4 regions of the Pseudoalteromonas sp. 2CM39R genome follow, and region 4 is predicted to be linked to each of the others. Evidence: riboswitches for the same ligand, from Rfam matches in the RefSeq annotation. Region 4 holds a riboswitch; each other region holds the start of a gene.
The links. Region 4 has a riboswitch for lysine ahead of lysC (lysine-sensitive aspartokinase 3). Riboswitches for the same ligand answer to the same signal wherever they lie in the genome.
Positions count from the first base shown of each region.

Region 1: another riboswitch for lysine. It lies ahead of lysC (lysine-sensitive aspartokinase 3); the one in region 4 lies ahead of lysC (lysine-sensitive aspartokinase 3).
Region 2: another riboswitch for lysine. It lies ahead of dapA (4-hydroxy-tetrahydrodipicolinate synthase); the one in region 4 lies ahead of lysC (lysine-sensitive aspartokinase 3).
Region 3: another riboswitch for lysine. It lies ahead of dapA (4-hydroxy-tetrahydrodipicolinate synthase); the one in region 4 lies ahead of lysC (lysine-sensitive aspartokinase 3).

Region 1 is NZ_JALNTM010000014.1:113,387-116,507, reverse strand. Features, by position in the region: gene nhaD (sodium:proton antiporter NhaD) at 1-832, shown strand, start outside; lysine riboswitch at 931-1,103, shown strand; gene lysC (lysine-sensitive aspartokinase 3) at 1,179-2,570, shown strand; gene MTF66_RS26565 (4'-phosphopantetheinyl transferase superfamily protein) at 2,544-3,121, opposite strand, start outside.
Region 2 is NZ_JALNTM010000020.1:106,208-109,328, forward strand. Features, by position in the region: gene MTF66_RS30805 (YdiU family protein) at 1-440, opposite strand, end outside; gene MTF66_RS30810 (DNA-3-methyladenine glycosylase I) at 449-1,144, opposite strand; lysine riboswitch at 1,328-1,524, shown strand; gene dapA (4-hydroxy-tetrahydrodipicolinate synthase) at 1,662-2,546, shown strand; gene MTF66_RS30820 (2,3,4,5-tetrahydropyridine-2,6-dicarboxylate N-succinyltransferase) at 2,561-3,121, shown strand, end outside.
Region 3 is NZ_JALNTM010000022.1:50,580-53,700, reverse strand. Features, by position in the region: gene MTF66_RS31610 (PLP-dependent decarboxylase) at 1-54, opposite strand, end outside; gene MTF66_RS31605 (2,3,4,5-tetrahydropyridine-2,6-dicarboxylate N-succinyltransferase) at 54-794, opposite strand; gene dapA (4-hydroxy-tetrahydrodipicolinate synthase) at 810-1,694, opposite strand; lysine riboswitch at 1,822-2,001, opposite strand; gene MTF66_RS31595 (DNA-3-methyladenine glycosylase I) at 2,189-2,887, shown strand; gene MTF66_RS31590 (YdiU family protein) at 2,896-3,121, shown strand, end outside.
Region 4 is NZ_JALNTM010000002.1:561,754-564,874, reverse strand. Features, by position in the region: gene nhaD (sodium:proton antiporter NhaD) at 1-1,192, shown strand, start outside; lysine riboswitch at 1,281-1,453, shown strand; gene lysC (lysine-sensitive aspartokinase 3) at 1,535-2,914, shown strand; gene MTF66_RS06650 (4'-phosphopantetheinyl transferase superfamily protein) at 2,891-3,121, opposite strand, start outside.

The sequences.
Region 1 (3,121 bases), on a different contig from region 4:
TGAAGCCAAAAAACTAGTTAAGTACGCCACCTTAATTGTATTTGCAGTGAACTCAGGGGGTGTATCACTTATCACAGGTGATGTAACCACACTTATGATTTTCCTTGATGGTAAAGTAACAATTAGCAATTTATTACTGTTAATTGTGCCTGCATTATTAAGCGTATTATTACTGGCTACTTTATTATCAATTGGTATGAACAAGCAGTTAGAGTTTAAAAAGACTAAATTTAAACGCATTGAAAAAACCGACATTACTATCGCTGTTATTTTCTTCACTACCGTTATTTCTACCCTTACTTTAAGTGTTTTATATAGTGTGCCGCCGTTACTTACCTTTTTACTCGGCCTGTCTATTATGTTTTTAGTCGCACAATTTTTAATGCGCAAAAAAGATATCAATAAAGATATGATCGACTTTATACGTGACATAGAGTACGACACCTTACTGTTTTTCGTAGGTGTGTTATTACTTGTTGGCGCATTAAAAGAAGTGGGCGTGCTAAGCCAATTTACAAACCTGTATACAGTGATGGCGCCAGAGTACGCTAACTACTTAATGGGTATTTTATCGGCCGGTGTTGATAACGTGCCACTAACGGCTGCGTTACTAAAAGCCGACATTGTAATGAGTCAACAGCATTGGTTGTCGTTTACGTATGCAACCGGTGTGGGTGGTTCAATGCTGATCATTGGTTCGGCGGCTGGTATTATTGCTATGAGTAAGGTTAAAGAACTTACTTTTGCAAGTTACCTTCGTTTGTCGTTGTATTTGTTAGTGTGTTACACCTTTGGTTATGCTGGCTCTTACTTTATGGGTAGTTTTATTTGATTTTATAATAAAACGACTTGACAGCTACACGTCTAAACGATAACTTTCAAAGCCGCACTCTTAGTGCGGTTTTGTTTTATTAGCCACAGGTTAATAATACATTCAGAAGAGGTGCGATACTTAGGTACTTAATGTGAGGCAACGACAGCCTGCGACCATTAAGGAGGGAAGTACTCGCCGAGGAAAATAATGGGTCGTTACCATTGTTTTTCGGTTTATGGGGCTGAATCCTCAAAACTGTCACCAATTTAGGTGGAGAGCTTCTGGCAGTAGATTTTTCTTATCTTTATTTCCTGCCAAGTTCTTCTTGTTTTATTGCGGTTTGGATGCCGCGAAAGGAGACGAAATGACTACCCAATCAGTGCCACAAAGTTCACAGTGCACAAAATCAGATTACATTGTTGCCAAATTTGGCGGCACTAGCGTTGCTAACTTTGAGGCGATGAGCCGTTGTAGCGAAATCATTGTAAACGATAACAGCGTTCGAATTGTTGCAGTGAGCGCCAGCGCCGGTGTAACTAATCACTTGGTGGCACTTTGTAAAGCCGATATTGATGCCGCTGAACGTCAACAGCATGTTGACGGTGTACTTGCTATTCAGCAGGCAATTTTAACTGATCTGACCCTAGATGATGATTTAGCGCTTGGTTTTAATAACACTCTCGATGAATTTCAAACACTAGCACATCAAATACTGACAACAGAGCAACAACACGATGAGCTACTTAGCTTTGGCGAGCGTTTATCGTCGTATTTATTTACTCAAGTATTGCGCTTAAAGGGCTTAAATTCGCAGCGTTTTGATGTTCGCCAGGTGCTTAAAACCGATAGCCAATTTGGTAAAGCCACGCCTAATGTAGCCGCCACAGCGCTTGCAGCTAAAGAGCATTTAATTCCTTTACTAGAGAACAATGTAATTGTTACTCAGGGCTTTATTGGCAGCGATGAAAACAATGTAACCACCACACTAGGTCGCGGTGGCTCTGATTACAGTGCCGCCTTGTTAGCTGAAGCAATTAACGCTAAGAGTGTGCATATTTGGACCGACGTAGTGGGTATTTTTAGCACCGATCCTCGTTTGTGTGCTAAAGCCACACCTATTGCGCGTTTAAGCTTTGATGAAGCGGCAGAAATGGCCACTTTTGGCGCTAAAGTGCTGCATCCGGCTACAATTTTGCCAGCCAGTCGTAGCCATATAAATGTGTTTGTTGGCTCAAGCACAGAGCCAGAGCGTGGTGGCACCTGGATTGAACGTGAAAAATCGCAGCTACCTGGTATTCGTGCGGTCACGCAACGTAAAAACCAAATATTATTAACCCTTAAAAGCCCAGAAATGCTGTTAGCGAGTGGTTTTTTAGCTCGTATTTTTACTATTTTAAGTGAATGTAATATTTCGGTAGACCTGGTTACTACCTCTGAAATTAGTGTAGCTATTACCCTTGATGATGCGCCTAATGCATCACGCCCAGAGCTAGATCAAGAGTGCTTAGATAAACTTGCTGAGTTTTGCCATGTATCGGTTGAGAACAATTTAACCCTAGTAGCACTTATTGGGTCTGAAATTGTATTGCGTCAGCACGAAATGAATTTAATGCAGGTGTTGAGCGAATTTAACATTCGTCTTATTTGTCATGGTGCGAGTAAACACAACCTGTGCTTTTTAGTTGAGCAAAGTGAGTCTGATGCTGTGGTTCAAGCTATTCATAGCCGACTACTTGAAGGCGAGCTTGCTGCTTAACGCTTTCAATGAGATAAATAAGCACCGCCAGTCGGTGCTTTTTTTTGCCACAACGCTTATATCAAACTGCTCGTTTACATCATTTGTTAATGTGGTGCTGGTTGCACTTAGTTGCCTGTTGCCAAGCTCACAAAATACATTAGGGCTTAATAGCTGGGCAATAGGGCGGCTGGTTGCTTTTGCTAATGCCTCTTTTAATGTCCAAAGTCTGAAAAATGTCGCCGCTTTAGCAGCTGTGCACGGTTGCTTAGTTATAAGTGCCACTTCTGCAGCATCATAAAAGTGCTTTGCGAGTTTTTCAAATGGTCGTTTTAAACTGATTTTTTCAATATCAAAACCAAATAGCGAATTATTAATATTTAGGGCCACGCCTACCAAACCATGAGAGTGTGACACACAGCAACTATAAACCTGGTTGTTATTTATATTTAGCTCAAGCTTACTGGTTTGTTGATTAAATTCAGAGCTGATTTTATCAAGCGTTATATTACTGCTGCTAGGTAATACACTTTTGACTAAATATTTTAGTAACAGCCGCGTTGCTACATATT
Region 2 (3,121 bases), on a different contig from region 4:
ACAGCTAAACAACGCGTAGTCGCGATACCAAGCGCATGAAGTGCCTCACTCATGATGTACTCACGTACAGCCGGACCAATTGCACAGCGACCATCACCACCACGAGAGAATACAGTTGCTCCTGCGCCTTTTAGCTGTAAGTCCCACAGGGTGCCATTTTGATCTGCAATAGCACCAAGCAAATGCGCTCTGCCATCACCAAGGCGCGGTGAAAAATGACCAAATTGATGACCTGAGTAACCAAGTGCAACCGGTGCAACATCTTTATCTATTGTTGAACCAGATAGAAATTTAGCTAAAAATTCGCTGTCGTGGTTAATCGCAAAATTATCAGCGAGCTTGTCATTGAATAGCAGTAATTGCGGCTTAGCAACGGCGCTAGGCATATCTTTAATAGCAAGCAGCTCACTAATATCTGTGTATCGGGTTTGCAGTTTCATAACTGTCCTTAAGGTGTTGCAACACCTACGCGATTATCGCCTACACCATAGGCCACTAGTTGGCTTAATGCCTGCAAGCTGTAACCGCTTTGCTGTTGTAATTCATTGAAAAAATCTTGTGCTGCTTGTAATGACTTTTTAGTTTGTAAGCCGCCATCAATCAACTCATGGGCACGCAAGTAGGCTTCTACATCGCGAGAAAGCAAAAAGGTATCTTTACCAAGCGCTCGCAAAGCGTACGGGCCAGTATTTCCCCCTAAACGCGCACCATGCTTTTTAAGATAGGCCCACAAACCAATAATATTGTCAGTTGGCCAATCTGCAATAAATTGGCTAAAACTGCCATGTTTCTCGGCAACTTCGTGGATCATGTACGCATTTTCTGGGATCGTTTGTACTTTTTTAAAATTACGAACAATTCGCTCATCACTGGCTTTTTGCTCAAGCATATCTGGCGGCATCATCAACAATTTTTCTACGCTAAAATCCCAAAACACATCACGAAAACCAGCCCATTTATTATTGATAACAGACCAATAAAAACCGCTTTGAAAGACTTTACGCGTGAACTCTTCTAACCATAAATCGTCATGCATTTTGGCAATATCAGTATCATCGAGCGGGTTTGATAACAATGCATGCAGCATTTCTTCGCTGCCTTTTCGAGATACGGCTCGCTGATAAATATCGTTAAATTTTTCCATCATTTTTCCAATTTATTTGGTTAACGCTAAGTGTACGTAAAAACACGCTTATACGTAACCATGTTGCAAAATCGGTCACTAAAAAACAAATCCTTCGCCTTGACACCTAGATGGCTAAAATGCTTTAATCGCCGCCAATACCCTATTTAACTATGTTGGCTTTAACCTTTAAAGCGAGCATAAAGGGCTGGAAGAGGTGCGTTATTCAGGTAGCGTATGGGAAGAGCACAGACTCTGTTGATCATACGTAAGGGGAATTAACGCCGAGAAGTAACACCGTTTGTGAGGTGCTTATTTCGGGCGACTGGGCTGAATCCCAGCGACTGTCACCAACAATAGCAAAGCGCTATTGATTAGTTTGGTGGAGAGCTTCTGGTCTTAGTATAATGAGGCCGTCGCGTCTTTATTATTTTAAGCCCATTCGCTCTTCGAATTATACCTTGTTCGAACGACGACATGCGGCTCCATTCAAATGTTCCCGCATAAACTCTTCGAATACCTTATAAGTTCGTGAGAGATGATCAACAATTTTGATTTAAACGACTATCCATTATGGACAGCGCTTGTCACGCCATTTTCTGAATCTGGCGAGGTCGATTACACGACCCTTGAACAACTGGTTGCGGAGCAGCAAGATGCAAATAACGGCATTTTACTGCTTGGCAGTACCGGTGAAGGACTGGCGCTTTCACTCAAAGAGCAACAAGCCATTGTTGAGCATGTTTGCCAATTAGCACCGACTGTACCACTTATGGTTGCTGTGGGTGGCATGAACCTCAAACAACAAGTTGCTTGGGTTGAATACTGCAACCAACTACCTATTCATGGCTACCTGTTAGGTTCACCTCTGTATGCAAAACCTGGGGTTGTTGGCCAAACACATTGGTTTGAAAGCCTACTAGACGCAAGTAACCACCCTTGTATGTTGTATAACGTACCAGGACGCAGCGCAGTTGAGATTTCACCGCAGGTGATCAAAAACCTTGCTGAACACAAAAATCTTTGGGCTTTAAAAGAAGCCAGTGGCGACATTAGCAAATTTGAAGGCTTTAGAACGGCATCACCTACACTTGCCATATTTAGTGGCGATGATGCTCTTATGCCGTATTTTGCTCAAGCAGGAGCAAAAGGTTTAGTTTCGGTTGCCGCGAATGCTTGGCCGAGTCAAACCCATGAGTTTGTTAAACGCAGTTTAAGTGGTCAATACCCAAATCTATTCACCGATTGGTCGCAAGCAATCCAAAGTTTATTCGCTGTGGCAAACCCAATCCCCGTAAAAGTACTGATGCACCTGCAAGGTAAAATAAATACCCCGCATTTACGTCCACCGCTTACGCATTTAGAGCTTGAGCAAACAGACAGCATCACCCACGCAAACAACACAATTTTATCTTGGAACTAAAAACAGGTTTTATCATGAGCTGGTTAGAATTATTAAACAACTTAGAATCAGGCGCAGTTCGCGCAGCAACACAAGACGAGAACGGCAACTGGCACGCCAATGTTGAAGTTAAACAAGGCATTTTAGAAGCCTTTAAAAATGGCACAAATACCGAGTTCCCAGGTGGATTTGTTGATAAGCACAACTTAGCACCACAAGGCTTTGCAGCAGATGCTGGCGTGCGTATGGTACCTGGTGGTAGCAGTGTTCGCCGTGGCGCACATGTTGCCAAAGGCACGATTATCATGCCACCAGCGTATGTAAATATTGGCGCGTTCATCGACGAAGGCACTATGGTCGACAGCCACGCATTAGTGGGTTCATGCGCACAAGTGGGTAAAAATGTTCACCTCAGTGCAGCAGTACAATTAGGTGGTGTACTAGAGCCAATTGGTGCTAGCCCTGTGGTTATTGAAGACGACGCATTCATCGGCGCAGGCTGCGTTATTGTTGAAGGTGTGGTTGTGAAAAAAGGTGCTGTACTTGCGCCAGGTGTTCGTTTATCTGCAACTATTCCTGTCTACGATTGCGTTAAC
Region 3 (3,121 bases), on a different contig from region 4:
TTTACTCGAAAGCTCATCAATAGCGCTTTTAACGGGCGTGCTCAAAAAGGTCATTAACGTAAAACCTCTTCAAGCAATAATGACGCGTCACTTTGCTCGTCCCGGTATTTAACAATTAAGGCACACGACATACTCAAGCCTTGAGCACGCGCCCAGTCGTTTGACGCAGGGCGAGAGCCTGGGATCACAATCGCGTATTCAGGGATTGCTTCGCCTTTATCAAGCTGACGCTCATTAACGCAGTCATAAACAGGGATGGTTGCAGATAAGCGAACACCTGGGGCTAGTACCGCGCCTTTTTTAACTACCACGCCTTCAACAATCACACAGCCTGCACCAATGAATGCATCGTCTTCTATGACCACAGGGCTTGCGCCAATGGGCTCAAGTACCCCGCCTAATTGTACCGCGGCGCTCAAATGAACATTTTTACCCACTTGCGCACATGAGCCAACCAATGCGTGGCTATCTACCATAGTCCCCTCGTCAATAAAGGCGCCAATATTTACATACGCAGGTGGCATAATAATAGTGCCTTTGGCAACATGTGCACCACGGCGCACACTTGAACCACCTGGCACCATGCGAACGCCTGCTGTGGCTTCAAAGCATTGCGGCGCTAGATTATGTTTATCTACAAAGCCACCAGGAAACTCCATGTTAGTGCCGTTTTTAAATGCCTCTAAAATGCCTTGCTTTACTTCTACGTTAGCGTGCCATTGGCCGTTTTCGTCTTGTGTTGCTGCGCGAACTGCGCCCGTTTCTAAATTATTTAATAGTTCTAACCAGCTCATTATAAAAACCTGTATTTAATGCCAAGATAAAATGGTGTTGTTTGCCGATGAAATGTCATCTGTGTATGTCAGCTCAAGGTGTGTTAAAGGTGGACGTAAATGCGGACTGCTAATACGCCCTTGTAAATGCATTAACACTTTGACTGGGATAGGGTTTGCTACTGAAAATAAGCTATTGATAGCGCTAGACCACTGGACAAAAAGATTAGGGTGTTGGCCGCTTAAACTGCGCTTTACAAACTCATGGGTTTGCACTGGCCATGCATTGGCTGCAACCGACACTAAACCTTTTGCACCTGCTTGGGCAAAATACGGCATGAGGGCATCGTCACCACTAAAAATGGCTAATTCAGGCGCTGCTTGTCGATAGGCTTCAAATTGAGAAATACAGCCACTGGCTTCTTTGAGTGCCCATAAATTTTTATGTTGTTTGAGGTTTTCAATGGTTGCAATGGGAATGCTAACCGCACTACGTCCTGGTACGTTATAAAGCATACAAGGATGAGAACTGGCATTGAGCAGGCTTTCAAACCAATGGGTTTGCCCCACTGCACCGGGTTTGGCGTACAAAGGCGAGCCAAGTAAAAAACCATGAATAGGCAGTTGGTTGCAGTAGTTAACCCATTCAAGCTGCTGCTTTAAGTTACTACCACCGACTGCGACCATAAGCGGGACGCTCGGCTGTAATTGGCAAACATGCTCTACGATGGCTTGCTGCTCTTTTAGGGTCAGGGCTAACCCTTCGCCAGTGCTACCAAGTAATAAAATGCCGTTGTTAGCGGCTTCTTGTTCGGCCACCAAGGTGTCTAAGGTTGCGTAATCAACTAGGCCATTTTGATCAAATGGGGTGATCAGCGCAGTCCATAAATGGAAATTGTTAATATTGAAGTTGTTGATCATCTCTCACGAACTTATAGGGCATTCGTCGAGTTATTGGCGGGTATATAGGGTGCCTGACTCTTTGAATGTATTTATAATTCGAAGAGCGAATGGGCTTAAATAATAGGGCGCACGGCCTTATTATACTAAGACCAGAAGCTCTCCACCAAATATGTTATTGGTGACAGTCGCTAGGATTCAACCTAGTCGCCCGAAGTAATCTTTCACAAAAAAGTGTTACCTCTCGGCGTTAATTCCCCTCACGTATGCTCAATGGAGTTTGCGCTCCTAACATACGCTACCTGAATAACGCACCTCTTCCAGCCCTTTGCATTTGCTATTGAAAAATCAATTAGCAAATACAATGTAATAGGGTAAGTGTGGCGATTAAACCACTTTAGCCGTCTAGGTGTCAAGTGACTAAATACAGAATAGTTCATCGATAATAGCAACGGTTACGTATTGGCTGCTTTTCTCGTAAACTAGTTTCATGGTCGAAGTAAGGTATTAAGCAGATGGAAAAATTTAGCGATATTTATAAGCGTGCAGTGGAGCGAAAGGGCTCTGAAAAAATGCTTAAATTGTTACTCGAAAAACCTTTATCAACAAAGCAACTCGTCACATTAAGTGATGATGATTGGCTAGAAGAATTTACTCGGAAAGTTTTTCAAAGTGGTTTTTATTGGTCGGTGATCAACAGTAAGTGGGCCGGATTTAGAGAGGTTTTCTGGGATTTCAGTGTTGAAAAATTATTGATGATGCCACCAGACATGTTAGAACAAAAAGCCAGTGACGAACGGATTGTGCGCAATTATAAAAAAGTAAAAACCATTACTGATAATGCGTATATGATCCACGAAGTTGCAGAGCAACACGGCAGCTTTAGTCAGTTTATTGCTAACTGGCCAAGTGAGGATATTATTGGCTTGTGGGCATATTTAAAAAAGCATGGTGCAAGGCTTGGTGGTAATACCGGCCCTTATGCACTGCGCGCCTTAGGAAAAGATACTTTTTTACTTTCAAGAGATGTAGAAAGCTATTTGCGTGCACATAAAATTATAGATGGTGGATTACAAACTAAAAAGTCACTAAGTGCGGCGCAGGCATTCTTTAATGAACTGCAGCAGCAAAGCGGCTTAAGCATGCAAGAGCTAAGCTTAATTGTCGCTTATGGTGTAGGCGACAATCGCGTAGGTATCAGCCAAAAACAATAGGATTAAACATGAAATTAGTGCCAAGGTATACCGATATTGGTGAGGGGTTTGCTATTAGCGATCATCCAGCCAAGGTGATAGCGCCACAGTTATTGTTATGGAATGAGCCCTTAGCTGAGCAATTTAATATACAAGTGGATGCAGATTCTCGAGCAAATATATTCAGTGGAAATGAACCTCAAGCAGTTTCTGCAGTTGCATTAGGGTATTCGGGTCATCAGTTTGGTCATTTTT
Region 4 (3,121 bases):
GGATATTATCCATGTAAACAAGGCCAAAACGACGCTTTTTTTTGGCACTTTATGCTGGATTATCTTATTTATCTCTCCTATTCATGGGCAAAGCCCAGAAACCATACAACATCAACTGGATCACAACATATTAGAAATCGCGACTTTGTGGCTGTTCTTAATGGCTGCGATGACCTTTGTAGCGTATTTAAACTCTAAAGGCTTTATCCAGAATATTGTTCATAAAATTATGCCAAATCAAATCAGTGAACGAAAGCTGATGTTTCTGATTGGTGGCTTTGCGTTTTTATTTTCATCAATATCAGACAACATAACTGCAACTTTAATCTCGCTTGCGGTGGTGATGTCACTGAAATTAGATCCTAAAAAATTAATAAAATATGCGACCTTAATTGTATTTAGTGTTAACTCGGGTGGGGTGTCGTTGATCACAGGTGATGTTACAACCCTGATGATTTTCTTAGACGAAAAAGTCACTATTGCTAATCTACTATTATTAATTGCGCCTGCACTGACAAGTGTTGCTCTGCTCGCGGCGATGTTGTCGGTGGGTATGTCGGGTAATGTTGTGTTTGAAAAACAAGCAGCCCGTCGTATCGAAAAAACAGATATTACCATTGCGGTTATCTTCTTCTCGACGATTGTTGCCACGTTAACTTTGAGTGTGCTTTATAGTGTGCCGCCGTTATTAACTTTTTTATTTGGTTTATCTCTGATGTTTTTGGTTGCGCAATTCTTAATGCGCAAAAAAGACGTTAACAAAAAAATCATCGATTATATTCGTGAAATTGAATACGACACCTTATTGTTCTTCGTTGGTGTGTTATTGCTGGTTGGCGCATTAAAAGAAGTTGGTATGCTTGCTAAATTTACTCACTTATATGAGTTGATGGCGCCGGAATATGCCAACTACTTGATGGGGCTATTATCAGCGGCGGTAGATAACGTACCTCTAACTGCAGCACTTTTAAAAGCTGATATTGTGATGAGCCCTCAGCAATGGCTGTCGTTTACTTACGCAACTGGGGTAGGTGGCTCAATGCTTATAATCGGCTCTGCGGCAGGTATTATCGCCATGAGTAAGGTAAAAGCACTGACCTTTATGAGCTATCTTAAAATGTCGGTTTATTTACTAATTGCTTATACCGTTGGTTATTACGGTTCGCACTTAGCGGGCAGTTTAATTTCATAAAACAACTTGACAGCTAGACGTCTAAACGTTAACTTTCGAAGCCTGCTTTTAACAGCAGGCTTTGTTATTTTAACCAGGTGTTAACTTAACATTCAGAAGAGGTGCGATACTTAGGTAATTAATGTGAGGTGACGAACGCCGATGACCATTAATGAGGGAAGTACTCGCCGAGAAAATTAACCGGACGTCACGGTTATTTTTCGGTTTATGGGGCTGAATCCTCAAAACTGTCACCAAACTAGGTGGAGAGCTTCTGGCATGGACTACTCTTTATTTTCAAAGCACCCCCTTGCCGAGTTCTTCTTGAATTACTGTGGATAGTTTTCCACAAAAGGAGACGACATGAATACCCAATTAGCCGCCAACACAAAATCAGATTACGTTGTTGCAAAATTTGGTGGCACCAGTGTAGCTAACTTTGATGCTATGAGCCGCTGTGCAGAAATCATTTGTGCTGATAATCAAGTACGTATTGTTGCTGTGAGTGCCAGTGCAGGCGTGACCAATCATTTAGTTGCATTGTGTAAAGCTGATTTGAGTGCGGCTGAACGTGGCGAGCACATTACTGGCGTTGTCGCCATTCAAGAAGCTATATTAGCTGAACTGTCACTGGATGCTGATTTAGCACATGGCTTTAATGAAACGCTTAAGGCTTTTCAAAAGCTAGCATCAGACGGGGCTAAGTCAGTAGCAGATCAAGATGAACTACTGAGCTTTGGCGAGCGTTTGTCATCGTATTTATTTACTCAAGTATTACGCGGTCAAGGTCTTGATGCGGTGCGTTTTGATGTACGTAAAGTGCTAAAAACAGATAGCCAATTTGCTAAAGCTACCCCAAATGTTGCAGCAACCGCTGCGGCTGCTAAAGAGCATTTAGTGCCGCTACTTGATGACCATGTTGTGGTAACTCAAGGTTTTATTGGTAGCAATGAGCACAATCAAACGACCACTTTAGGTCGTGGTGGTTCAGATTACAGTGCTGCATTACTCGCTGAAGCAATTAACGCAAAAAGCGTGCATATTTGGACCGATGTTGTGGGTATTTTCAGTACTGATCCGCGTTTATGCGCTAAAGCAAGCCCAATTGCACGCTTAAGCTTTGATGAAGCGGCCGAAATGGCAACGTTTGGTGCAAAAGTACTGCACCCTGCAACCATTTTACCTGCAAGCCGTAGCCATATTAGTGTGTTTGTTGGTTCAAGCCGTGAGCCGCAGTTAGGTGGTACATGGATTGAAAAAGAAAAATCTCAGCAACCAGGTATTCGTGCCGTAACACAGCGTAAAAATCAAATTCTGTTAACGGTTAAAAGCCCAGAAATGCTCCTAGCGAGTGGTTTCTTAGCCCGTGTATTCACCATTTTAAGTGAGTTTAATATTTCGGTTGATTTGGTTACTACCTCCGAGATCAGTGTTGCAATCACTTTAGATAACGCACCAAATGCATCACGCCCTGAGCTTGATCAAGCATGTTTAGATAAGCTTTCTGAGTTTTGTCATGTGTCGGTTGAGAATAACCTAACGCTGGTGGCTTTAATTGGTTCTGAAATTCAATTACGTCAGCAAGAAATGAACTTAATGCAGGTATTAAGCGATTTTAATATTCGTTTAATTTGCCACGGTGCAAGTAAACATAACCTGTGCTTCTTAGTTGAGCAAAGCGAGTCAGATGAAGTCGTGCAGGCTATTCACAGCCGATTATTAGAAAGCCAAGTCGCGGCGTAAGTCATTAAAGTTAATAAAAGAGCACTGCCAGTCAGTGCTTTTTTGTGCCACAACACTTATATCAAACCCTTCAACAGAGTTACTACTCGCGCTGAAATTATGTTTGCTCAATTCTTCAAATACATTAGGAGCAAGTAGTTTCGCAATCGGCTGGGCGCTTGCTTTGGCAAGCGCCTCTTTTAATGTCCAAATTCTAAAAAAGCACTG